One region of the Erwinia pyri genome, then DNA from elsewhere that is predicted to be linked to it. Evidence: predicted binding sites of a transcription regulator. Region 1 holds the regulator's gene; each other region holds the start of a gene.
What was found. Region 1 encodes CRP, which controls carbon source genes, mostly activating them, when cyclic AMP is high. Its sites were predicted from a motif close to ATGTGANNNNNNTCACAT; they were not measured.

Region 1 (4,205 bases):
CCCGGAAGCCAACGACTTTGCGCTGCTGGAACTCACCTTTACCGAGTATGGCCGCACCGGCAGCGGTAAATCCCGCAAGTATCTGCATACCTATGATGAAGCGGTGCCGTGGAATCAGGTGCCGGGCACCTTTACGCCGTGGCAGCCGCTGCCCGAACCGACCGACGTGCTGTTTTATGAAGGGCTGCACGGCGGCGTGGTAACCCCGCAGAATAACGTGGCCGCGCATGTCGATCTGCTGGTCGGCGTAGTGCCTATCGTTAACCTGGAGTGGATCCAGAAGCTGGTGCGTGACACCAGCGAACGCGGCCATTCGCGTGAAGCAGTGATGGATTCAGTGGTGCGCTCAATGGAGGATTACATCAACTTCATTACGCCGCAGTTTTCACGCACGCACATTAACTTCCAGCGCGTGCCGACGGTGGATACCTCTAACCCTTTTGCGGCCCGGGCTATCCCTTCGCTGGATGAAAGCTTTGTGGTGATCCACTTCCAGGCGCTGGAAGATATCGACTTCCCCTACCTGCTGTCGATGCTGCAGGGATCGTTTATTTCGCATATCAATACGCTGGTGGTGCCGGGCGGGAAAATGGGGCTGGCCATGGAGCTGATTATGGGGCCGTTGGTTAAACGGCTGATTCAGGGCAAGAAAATTGAGTAACGCCCGGTAAACAGGCGTTACTCCTACGCTCAGCGAACTACTTTTCCTCTAATTCGATCACTTCGTAGCTGTGGGTCATATTGACCCCTTTACCCAGCATCAGCGCCACAGAGCAGTACTTCTCGGCAGAGAGATCCACGGCGCGCGATACGGCTTTGTCACCCAGCCCGACGCCGCTGACGATAAAGTGCAGATTAATATGGGTAAAGAGGCGGGGAGCCTCTTCACGCCGCTCTGAGGTGAGCTTCACCTCGCAATCCTTTACGTTATGGCGGCCCTTCTGCAGAATCGAGACCACGTCGATGGCGCTGCATCCGCCCGCGGCCATCAACACCATTTCCATCGGGCTTGGCGCTTTATCCCCGGAGTTTCCATCCATCAATACCTGATGTCCTGATGAGGATTCTCCCAAAAACGTTAACCCTTCAACCCACTTGACCCGAGCCTGCATAACAAATTCCTCTAATTCATTTAGTTAACTTCAGATTACGCTTTAGCCTGAAAAACGGCAATGCGGCAGTTTTCCCACTATGCTGAAGCGAGACAACAGAAGACACTCGTTGAAAGCTGTGCTACAAACAAAGCTGTAATATTTTCGTCAGTACTCTACAAGCACGACGAAACGGGACAACATAACGAGCCAGGCTTTTCACAGAGGCCCGAATACATTTCCTGATGGGAAACGCTTGATTATTTCAACGCCTGACAGGGAACTCTGCCCCTGTATTTAGGCACGATGACAACAGAGGATAACAGCGAATGGTTCTCGGCAAACCGCAAACAGACCCGACACTTGAATGGTTCCTGTCACATTGCCATATTCATAAGTATCCATCCAAGAGCACGCTGATTCATCAGGGTGAAAAGGCAGAAACCCTCTACTACATCGTCAAAGGCGCAGTAGCGGTGCTTATCAAGGATGAAGAAGGCAAAGAGATGATCCTCTCTTACCTCAACCAGGGTGACTTCATTGGCGAACTTGGCCTGTTTGAAGAAGGTCAGGAGCGTAGCGCGTGGGTACGTGCGAAAACAGCCTGTGAAGTGGCTGAAATCTCCTATAAAAAATTCCGTCAGCTTATTCAGGTCAATCCTGACATCCTGATGCGCCTCTCGGCACAGATGGCCAGTCGTCTTCAGGTTACCTCAGAGAAAGTGGGCAATTTAGCTTTCCTTGATGTGACAGGTCGCATTGCGCAAACTCTGCTGAATCTGGCGAAGCAACCCGACGCTATGACGCACCCGGACGGGATGCAGATCAAAATCACCCGTCAGGAAATTGGGCAGATTGTTGGCTGCTCACGCGAAACGGTAGGCCGTATTCTGAAAATGCTGGAAGATCAAAACCTGATCTCGGCACACGGTAAAACCATCGTTGTCTATGGCACACGCTGATCGGCTCTGATCCACGGCGCAACAGCCTCTGTTGCGCCTTTTTATTTGGTACGGAGTGATGTGGCGTCGACTGATCTATCACCCTGAAGTGAACTACGCGCTGCGCCAGACGCTGGTGCTCTGCTTACCGGTGGCTGTCGGCTGGCTGCTGGGTGACCTGCAACGGGGCCTGCTCTTCTCTTTAGTGCCTGCCTGTTGCAACATCGCCGGTCTTGATACTCCCCACAAACGTTTCTTCAAGCGCCTGCTCATCGGCGGAACGCTGTTCGCTTTCAGCAGTTTTCTGATCCAGTATCTGGGCGGAAAGGCGGTGCCTTTACCCCTCATCCTGTTCACCATGACGATGCTGCTGGGCATCACCGGCGAGATCAGCCCGCTGCATGGCCGGCTGCTGCCCGGCTCGCTGATCGCCGCTATTTTTACCCTCAGCCTGGCTGGCCGGATGCCAATATGGGAACCGCCAATGCTCTACGTGCTGGGCACCATCTGGTACGGCGTCTTTAACTGGTTCTGGTTCTGGCTGTGGAAAGAGCAGCCGATGCGGGAAACGCTCAGCCTGCTCTACCGCGAGCTGGCGGGCTACTGCGAAGCCAAATACACCCTGCTGACCAGGCTGACGGATCCGGAAAAGGCGCTGCCGCCGCTGCTGGCCCGGCAACAGAAAGCGGTCGATCTGATCACTACCTGCTACCAGCAGATGCATATGCTCTCCGCCACCCGCTACAACCATCACAAACGCCTGACCCGGGCGTTCCAGGTAGCGCTGGATCTGCAGGAGCATATTTCGGTCAGCCTGCATCAGCCTGAAGAGGTGCAAAAGCTGGTAGAGCAGAGCCATGCTGAAGCGGTAATCCGCTGGAATGCGCAGACCATCGCCGCCCGGCTTCGCGTACTGGCTGACGATATTCTCTATCACAAGCTGCCTGAACGCTTCACGATGGATAAACAGCTACAGGCGCTGGAGAAGATCTCCCGACAGCACCCGGACAATCCGGTGGGCACCTTTTGTTATTATCATTTCAGCCGCATCGGCCGGGTTTTACGTACCCAGAGGCCGTTGTATCAGCGGGATTTGATGGCGGACCGCCAGCGCCGTCAGCCACTGTTACCTGCTATCAGAAGCTATCTGTCGCTGAAATCCGCCGCGCTGCGCACCGCCTCGCGCTTTGCAGTGATGCTGACTTTTGCCAGCTCGCTGGCGCTGTTCTTTAATTTGCCCAAGCCTTACTGGATCCTGATGACGGTGATGTTTGTCAGCCAGAACGGCTACAGCGCCACCCGCGTGCGGATCCAGCACCGTGCGCTTGGCACGCTGGCGGGACTGATTATCGCCGCCATCACGCTGCGTCTTCAGGCGCCGGAATCTGTGGTGCTGTTGGTGATGCTGGCGATTACGCTTATCAGCTATCTGTTTATCCGCAAATTCTATGGCTTTGCGATGATTGGTTTCACGGTAACCGCGGTCTGGTCTCTTCAGCTGCTGTCGCTTAACGGCGCGGACTTCCTGCTGCCCCGCCTGCTGGATACGCTGATGGGCTGCCTGATCGCTTTCGGCGGCATGATCTGGCTCTGGCCACAGTGGCAAAGCGGCCTGCTGCGGCAGAATGCGCACGATGCGCTTGAAACCTACCAGGATGCGCTGCAGATGCTGCTGGGCAATGAGCAGGATCCGGTGAAGCTGGCTTATCAGCGTATGCGGGTGAATCAGGCGCATAACGCCCTGTTTAACTCGCTGAATCAGGCGATGCAGGAGCCGGGATTCGATTCGCGCTATCTTTCCGATATGAAACTCTGGGTGACGCACAGCCAGTTTATCGTGGAGCACATTAACGCCATGACCATACTGGCGCGCGAGCATACGATGCTGACCTCTTCGCTGGCAGAACGCTATTTGCAGGATTGTGAGGTGGCGCTGCAGCGCTGTCAGCAGCGTCTGGAATATGACGGGCCAGGCTCAGAAACCAACGTGATGGATTCTCAGGTCGAGCTGAGTCAGGGGCCGACCACTATTCTGGAAAGGCACGTAAAACGTATTCTGGGGCATCTGAGCGTGATGCACACCATCTCCTCGCTGGCATGGAGTGCCCGCCCGCATCACGGCCGCTGGCTGATACGCAAGCTGAAGAGATCCTCCTGAGGGTGAGCTGTCTTC
Region 2 (4,205 bases), 1.1 Mb from region 1:
TTCTGGCGCGACGCCGGAGATGCGTGACTCTGAGCACTTCTTCTTCGATCTGCCGGAGTTCAGCGAAATGCTGAAGGCCTGGACCCGCTCCGGCGCGCTTCAGGAGCAGGTAGCGAATAAAATGCAGGAGTGGTTCGAATCTGGCCTGCAGCAGTGGGATATTTCCCGCGATGCGCCTTACTTCGGCTTTGAAATCCCTGGTGCGCCGGGCAAATACTTCTACGTCTGGCTCGATGCGCCTATCGGCTACATGGGATCGTTCAAGAACCTGTGCGACAAGCGCGGTGATATCGATTTCGATGCTTTCTGGCAGAAAGATTCGGATGCCGATCTTTATCACTTTATCGGCAAAGATATCGTCTATTTCCACAGCCTGTTCTGGCCAGCGATGCTGGAAGGCAGTAACTTCCGTAAGCCAACCAACCTGTTTGTGCACGGTTATGTCACGGTGAACGGCGCGAAGATGTCCAAATCTCGCGGCACTTTCATTAAAGCCAGCACCTGGCTGCAGCACCTGGATGCGGACAGCCTGCGTTACTACTACGCCGCCAAGCTCTCTTCACGCATTGATGATATCGACCTTAACCTGGAAGATTTCGTCCAGCGCGTGAATGCCGACATCGTGAACAAAGTGGTTAACCTTGCCTCGCGCAACGCCGGTTTTATCAACAAGCGTTTTGATGGCAAGCTCTCTGCTGAACTGGCCGATCCGGCGCTCTACAAAACCTTCACCGACGCGGCAGAGAGCATTGGCGAAGCGTGGAGCAGCCGTGAGTTTGGTCGCGCCGTACGTGAAATCATGGCGCTGGCCGACGTGGCGAACCGCTACGTTGACGAGCAGGCACCGTGGGTGGTGGCGAAGCAGGAGGGGCGCGATGCTGATCTGCAGGCTATCTGCTCAATGGGCATTAACATGTTCCGCGTGCTGATGACCTGGCTGAAGCCTGTACTGCCTTCGCTGACCGAACGGACGGAAGCATTCCTGAACGCAGAGCTGAGCTGGGACAGCATTCAGCAGCCGCTGCTGGACCACAACATCTCCGCCTTTAAAGCGCTCTACAGCCGTGTAGAGATGGATAAGGTCAACGCCCTGATCGAAGCATCAAAAGAAGATGCGGCAGCGGCGACCCAGCCTGCGGCCGTTACCCCGGCTAAAGCGGCCAGCAAGCCTGCGGCCAGCGCCGCTGTAGAAGCTGTGGCTGAGACCATCAACTTTGATGACTTTGCCAAAGTGGATATGCGCGTGGCGCTGATCAAAACCGCCGAGCTGGTGGAGGGGTCTGACAAGTTGCTGCGTCTGGTACTGGATATGGGCGGCGATGAAACGCGTCAGATCTTCTCCGGTATCCGGGCAGCCTATCCGGATCCTTCCGTGCTGGAAGGCCGCATGACGGTCGTGGTGGCAAACCTTGCGCCGCGTAAGATGCGCTTTGGCGTCTCAGAAGGCATGGTGCTTTCAGCCGGTCCTGGTGGGGAAGATCTGTTTATCCTCGGTGCCGACAGCGGCGCTCAGCCGGGTATGCAGGTTAAATAACCTTTTACCTTTAGCGGCAGTAGCAAAATCAGGGGCGAAGATAATTCGCCCCTTTTTTATTGCCGCCCCGGCGGGCAGTGTGACCCGTAGCACGTTTTCTCGTTTCGTCGTATGATTAACGTTCTTAAAACCAGGAGCTTATCATGCGCAGCGTGCTCTCCGTGGGCGGACAATATCTTCGCGCCTTCCTCATTCTCTATCTCTGCCTCTATGCCGGGACCGGCGTTGCAGCCCTGCTTCCGGTGACTATCCCCGGCAGCATACTTGGCATGCTTATCCTGTTCGGCTTACTCGCTCTGCAAATCCTGCCTGTTGAGTGGGTGAAGCCCGGAAGCACCCTGCTGATCCGCTATATGGGCCTGCTGTTTGTGCCGATCAGCGTCGGGATTATGAGCTATACCGATATTCTCAGCGCACAGTTTGGCCCGATTGTGGTCTCCTGCGTGCTGAGCACCTTTATTGTGCTGATCACCGTTGGGCTGGCCTCCCACAAATTGCACAGCCGGCCGCTGAAAAAACCAGGAGCCGTGGATGAGTGATATCTGGTGGTCACTGCCGCTGACGATGGTGGTATTTTTTGCGGCCCGCATGCTGGCCGCAAAGGTTAAGATCTCGCTGGTCAACCCCTTGCTGGTTTCAATGGCGGTAATTATCCCGCTGCTGCTGCTTATCCAGATGCCTTACGCACGCTATTTCCAGGGAAGCTCGCTGCTTAATCACCTCCTTCAGCCTTCTGTGGTGGCGCTGGCGATCCCGCTTTACGAACAGATGCACCAAATCCGCGCGCGCTGGAAAGCGATTATCGGCGTCTGTTTTATGGGCAGCATGACGGCGATGATCTCCGGTACGGCCATTGCGCTCTGGATGGGAGCGACGCCGCAGATTGCCGCCACCATTATGCCTAAATCGGTGACCACGCCGATTGCCATGGCTGTCTCCGGCACGCTGGGAGGCATTCCGGCCATCAGCGCCATTTGTGTGCTGATCGCAGGCGTACTGGGCGCAGTGTTTGGCCACATGGTCCTCAACCTGCTGAAAATTACCGGCAAACCGTCGCGGGGTTTAGCCATTGGTAACGCTTCTCACGCGCTGGGAACTGCCCGCTGTGCCGAACTGGATTACCAGGAAGGGGCATACAGCTCGCTGGCGCTGGTGATCTGCGGGATCATTACTTCCCTGCTGGCACCCTTTATGTTTCCGCTGCTGATGCACCTCTGGGGCTAAAATTTGCGATGGATCGCGCAATTTGTAATTCACTTTCATTAATTGCATTGCTTGTGTGATTTCAATCACATATAACTCTTCGACAGCCCGCTACACTCAGCGGCCGTTTATGCGAAAGAGGCTTATTATGCACCCACGTTTTCACGCTGCGTTTGCCACGCTGCCTTCAGCTCTGCAGAGCGCCCTGCAGCCCATTCTCTCTTCAGCCGATTTTCAGGCTTTCCTGACGCCGCTGCAGATTGCCGGGATCAAATCTCTGACCGGGCTTGATGACCAGCAACTGGCGTTTGCCCTGCTGCCGCTGGCTGCGGCCTGCGCCGTAGCGCCGCTGTCGAATTTTAATGTGGGGGCAGTGGCCCGGGGCAGCAGCGGACATCTCTATTTTGGCGCAAATATGGAGTTCACTGGCGCCACCATGCAGCAAACTGTCCATGCAGAGCAGAGCGCGGTTACCCATGCCTGGCTGCGCGGCGAGAAGTCGCTGGAGGCGATTACCGTGAATTACACGCCATGCGGCCACTGCCGTCAGTTTATGAATGAACTGAACAGCGGCACAGCGCTTGGCATCAATCTGCCCGGCCGTGAGCCTGCCACGCTGGCGGATTATCTGCCGGACGCTTTCGGCCCCCGCGATCTGGCTATCGAAACGCTACTGATGGATAAGGTTGATCACGGTTTAGTGATTAAAGGCGATCCGCTGGCTCAGGCCGCGCTTGAGGCTGCCAGCCGGAGCCATGCGCCTTATACGCAGGCCTGGAGCGGCGTGGCGTTACAGGCCGCCGATGGGACGATTTTTGCCGGTCGCTATGCGGAAAACGCCGCCTTTAACCCCAGCCTGCCGCCGCTACAGGCCGCGCTGAATTTGCTCAGCCTCGCAGGGCATGACGTGTTGCAGATCCAGCGCGCCGTGCTGGCAGAGGCGCCGGATGCCAAAGTGATCCAGCGACAGGCCACGCAGGCAACGCTGCAGGCGCTGGGCTGTGCCAATGTCACTACCATTCCTCTGGACTGAACCGCCCCTTAGTCTTCCGACGGTATGATGCAGGCTTCGCCTGCGTCCCCCCGCAAAATCTGAATAAAAATCGCTCCTTTTGTTAACTCCCGTTAACAAAAGCTGTACTTTCAGACTAAATATTTTAGGATTGGCGCACAACGTCACGATCCGAATGAGTATTGATTACATGGAACTCGAATACGAAAGTAAACGACCGCTCTATATCCCTTATGCTGGCCCTATTTTGCTGGAATTCCCCCTGTTAAATAAGGGCAGCGCCTTCTCTGTTGAAGAGCGTAATGAATTTAACCTGCGTGGGCTGCTGCCAGAAACGGTAGAGACGATTGAAGAGCAGGCTAAACGCGCCTGGCGTCAGTTCCAGGATTTCAAAAACGATAACGATAAACACGTCTACCTGCGCAATATCCAGGACACCAACGAAACCCTGTTCTA
Region 3 (4,205 bases), 1.5 Mb from region 1:
CTCTCTGCTTTGGTTCGCGCCTCAGCTTCTGCTTTGGCTTGCGCCCTGGCGGTTGCTTCTGCACGGGCTACAGCGGCATCAAGTTGGGCTTTCTCCTGGCGAACCAGGTTTATTATTGCAATTTCTCTTTCTGCCAGTTGGGTCTGCTGCCGCGCCTTAGTGATCCTGCGGCCAGATTGCGTGCTGCTCGCCCATTTTGCATTGTCGGCAATGATTTTTTTTCAGCTCAGCGATTCGGGCGTTAGAGAGGTCCCCTTTATATTGTGCACCGAGGCTATACTCTCCGTTGTAGATACTGTTGACCCTGTTTTCACCGCTGTTGCCAAAATCATGAAGCAGATGGGCGGGAGCAGGGCCAAAATTAGAGCGGGCCGGATAATAACTTGTATATTTATCGCCAAGCGCTGTTATCGATAACGATATAAAAGAAGTATTCGATACACCGATAATCTCGCCATCTTCATTAATGTAATAGTAACCAAATTCAGCAGGTACTTTACCTTTTGCTCGGGCAAGGGCATCGCCAGCCGCGCGGAGTTCATCTGTCGCTTGAGATTTTCCGCTATTTGAAGATCCCCCATTGTCTCGATCGCCGCCATGTCCCTGGCTGCCGCCGCCCGGGCTGGGTTCACTTCCTCTTTCTGAACTCCAGTTGGTGCCATCGCCCGGGCCACCACCATAATTGAATCCCACCATAAAACTCTCCTTTGTTAGTATAAATAGTCCTTTAAAATCATATTAGTGATTTTATAATGTGTTTTTGCGTAGAAGAAAAATATATATATATTCATCGTGGGATAATGTGATCTGGATAATAATTTTCATAAACAAGACTATCAACAAAGCAGTGGGGTGTGGGGGTTAATAATTTTACGATACGCCTGTCTTTCTGATACCTTGTAAATGTGATGAACTTGTTACTTAAATTAATTAAGGTGATTTTTAATAAACATCTGGAAAGAAAAGGAGGTCTTTATTTAAAGGAAGAGGGGAGAGTGAAATTTATACAGGTTAAGCGGGAGTAGGGATTTATCTTTCTGGAAAGATTATCATACAACAGATAATTTTATTCAGAAGACCCGTTAAATTCATAAATTATGCACGATATTTTTTCGTCAATTATTTAACTTTTATGATCCATCTGCCAGGCTTTGTTGCAGCCTTTATAAAAAATCTGTGAAATTGCAATCGTATCAATTCTACGTGCTGGCGGACTGAAGAATATTCTTCAGCCGCTCTTAAATAACCCTAACCAGCCACTCTTAATAACCCTAACCTTTAAAGCTGTGCAGCCGGTTCATCGCTTTTAAACGATCTTCTTTCAGCCACACTTCCGTGCAGCGCGCCGCTTCGTCAATGGCGTTATCGATCAGCGTCTGTTCCGCTGCCTGAGGTTTACCCAGCACAAAACCCACCACTTTATTGCGATCGCCAGGATGACCAATGCCGATACGCAACCGATGAAAGTTGAGATTGTTACCCAACTTGCTGATGATATCTTTCAGGCCGTTATGGCCGCCATGTCCGCCGCCTTGCTTAAACTTCGCCACGCCGGGCGGGAGATCCAGCTCATCGTGCGCCACAAGGATCTCCTCCGGTGCGATACGGTAAAACGTCGCCATCGCGCCTACCGCTTTACCGCTCAGATTCATAAATGTGGTGGGCACCAGCAACCTGACATCTTCGCCAGCGATATTCAGCCGCGCGGTATAGCCATAAAATTTGCTCTCTTCCTTTAACGCCTGATTGTAGCGCTGCGCCAGTAAATCAACGTACCAGGCGCCTGCATTATGGCGGGTGGCGGCGTACTCAGCGCCGGGATTGGCAAGGCCTACAATCAGTTTAATGCTGCTCACTTGTCTGTTTTCCTGAGGAAGTGCGAGGGATCAGGCGCTAGTGTACCTGGCTGCGGCGAAGAACTCAAAATTGCGCGTGATAATGTGTCTGAAAAGCAATAGTTGATTAAGGTGATAATATGAATTCTATTAAAAAGCAGGCGCTTACGCGTAAAGTTTTGTCAAACTTTGTGCAGCAAATGTGATCTGACCCGCACCGCGCCGTTCAGCTATTGCATAAACTTATGACATCTGAACAAGGCTGGGAACGGGAGAGGAAGAATGAAACGTAAACATGCCAATCTGACCGGTAACGCACTGATGGTGCTGGGGCTGGTGGTAATGGTGGTGGGAGTAGGTTATTCCGTACTGAATCAGCTTCCTCAGCTCCACTTACCGCAGTTTATGGTGCAGGGTGCTATTTTCAGCATCTTTATTGGTGCGCTGTTATGGCTGGTGGGCGCGCGCATAAGCGGGCGCGAGAAAGTGTGCGACCGCTACTACTGGGTTCGTCATTATGGCGACGAGCGCTGCAGAAGATCGAACGGGCACGGCCACCACTAACCTTAACGCCTCCGACCAACGCCTCTTTGATAAGAGGCGTTTTGCTTTGAGCGCCTGGGGTAAAATATCTGCTCAGGCGCCGGTTGCGCTCAGTACTTTAGCGCTCTCCGGCTCGTCAGGCTGAAAACGTATCACCCGGTTCCGTCCCAGAGCTTTAGCCTGATAGAGAGCTTCATCCGCAGCCACCATCAGCGGCGCCACTGAGCGATCGCTCTCATTACAGCTCGCTACGCCAATGCTCACGGTATAATGCACTCCTTCAGGCTGGGAGCTTGCAACTGCATGGCGGATTTTCTCCGCACAGCGCACACCATCCTCTTCGCTTAACATGACAATGGCGGCAAATTCTTCCCCGCCCAGTCGGGCAAAAACGCTTCTGGCGGGCATCAGTTGCTCTACCCGGGTACAAAAATCAATTAATACCCGGTCGCCCTGATTGTGACCGAACCGGTCATTGATGCTTTTGAAATAGTCGAGGTCGAACAGCATGATGGTCAGCGGCTGCGATGTTTTGTCACACTGACGTCCCATCGCTTCGCCCTGTTCAAACAGCGCCCTGCGGTTCCAGATGCCGGTGAGAGGATCGAGCAGGGAAGCATTTTTATACTGGATCTGCGTCCGCTCATTTACCATCGCCAGCATGGCAAAGGTCAGCCCAATCACCATCAGGATGGACTCCATAATCACGTAAACCGAGAAGGTGGAGCCGCCAATCGCACCATGCAGCGGGCTGGCAACGCCGCCATCCATCACGCCTCTGACAACATGAAACAGCAGATGGATCCAGAGCAGTAATTGCGCAGGCCAGTAGGTGACGGGAAGGGTGGCCCGTGAACGGTGCAGCTCCACGATCATCCAGCCGGTATAAATCACGCAGAACACGCAGACGGCCAGGATACGGCGCGGCATGGAGTGATAAAACGCCGGAGAGAGGCAAAGCAGAACCCAGATCAGCGGGCCCAGCGTCCAGAGCCATCCGCAGGAGGCGCCCCGAAAAGCGCGGAAGGCCATGACCAGCAGACTGTAGGCCAGCATCACCAGCAGATTCCCAACGGCTACGGGCAGGAATAGGTGCCCCTCGCTGCGCAGGCTGCTCAAAAATACGGCGACGATAGTGACGCTCAGCGACAGGCACTGAAAGCCTAACACACGACTGTACTGCGACCCTTTCCAGGCAAACACCATAATGATGCAGAGGAAGAACAGCACATAGAGCTCGCAAACGAAGAGGGTATAGACGTCGAGCGTCATAGTAAGAAGATTCCTGGCGGGGCGGTTCAGGCAAAATATCACTAATGATTACAAGCCAAAAGAGCTGGCAGGGCGCTTTGCGAAAAATAATTACGGCTGGTGATAATTAAGGCAAATGCGGCAATAACAAAGAGGAAAAATAAGCGGCGTGGAATTTAAAAAAGGTTAATGACCCGTGACAGAATGGATACCCGTAAAGCTAAAAGCGGGACGGGCGAACCCGTCCCCCTCTGGCTATCAATGCTCGAACATTGCAGAGATAGACTCTTCGTTGCTGATACGACGAATCGCTTCAGCCAGCATGCCTGACAGCGTTAACGTACGGACGTTTGGCAGGGCTTTGATCTCTTCCGGCAGCGGAATGGTGTCGCAAACCACCACTTCGTCGATTACGGAATGACGCAGGTTTTCTACGGCATTACCGGAGAAAATCGGGTGAGTAGCGTAAGCGAATACACGCTTAGCGCCACGCTCCTTCAGGGCCTCAGCGGCTTTGCACAGGGTGCCACCGGTGTCGATCATGTCATCCACCAGCACGCAGTCACGACCAGCGAC

Region 2: a site for CRP is predicted at 2,812-2,829, ahead of cdd (cytidine deaminase). Genes of this name have one in related genera too.
Region 3: a site for CRP is predicted at 2,036-2,053, ahead of pth (aminoacyl-tRNA hydrolase). Genes of this name have one in related genera too.

The regions. Positions count from the first base shown of each region.
Region 1 is NZ_CP132353.1:410,010-414,214, reverse strand. Features, by position in the region: gene Q3V30_RS01875 (phosphoribulokinase) at 1-661, shown strand, start outside; gene Q3V30_RS01870 (OsmC family protein) at 699-1,112, opposite strand; gene crp (cAMP-activated global transcriptional regulator CRP) at 1,421-2,053, shown strand; gene Q3V30_RS01860 (YccS/YhfK family putative transporter) at 2,112-4,190, shown strand.
Region 2 is NZ_CP132353.1:1,542,688-1,546,892, reverse strand. Features, by position in the region: gene metG (methionine--tRNA ligase) at 1-1,534, shown strand, start outside; gene Q3V30_RS07170 (CidA/LrgA family protein) at 1,678-2,073, shown strand; gene Q3V30_RS07165 (CidB/LrgB family autolysis modulator) at 2,066-2,758, shown strand; gene cdd (cytidine deaminase) at 2,886-3,770, shown strand; gene Q3V30_RS07155 (NAD-dependent malic enzyme) at 3,940-4,205, shown strand, end outside.
Region 3 is NZ_CP132353.1:1,894,113-1,898,317, forward strand. Features, by position in the region: gene Q3V30_RS08800 (hypothetical protein) at 157-696, opposite strand; gene pth (aminoacyl-tRNA hydrolase) at 1,272-1,856, opposite strand; gene ychH (stress-induced protein YchH) at 2,118-2,399, shown strand; gene Q3V30_RS08815 (GGDEF domain-containing protein) at 2,472-3,650, opposite strand; gene prs (ribose-phosphate diphosphokinase) at 3,888-4,205, opposite strand, start outside.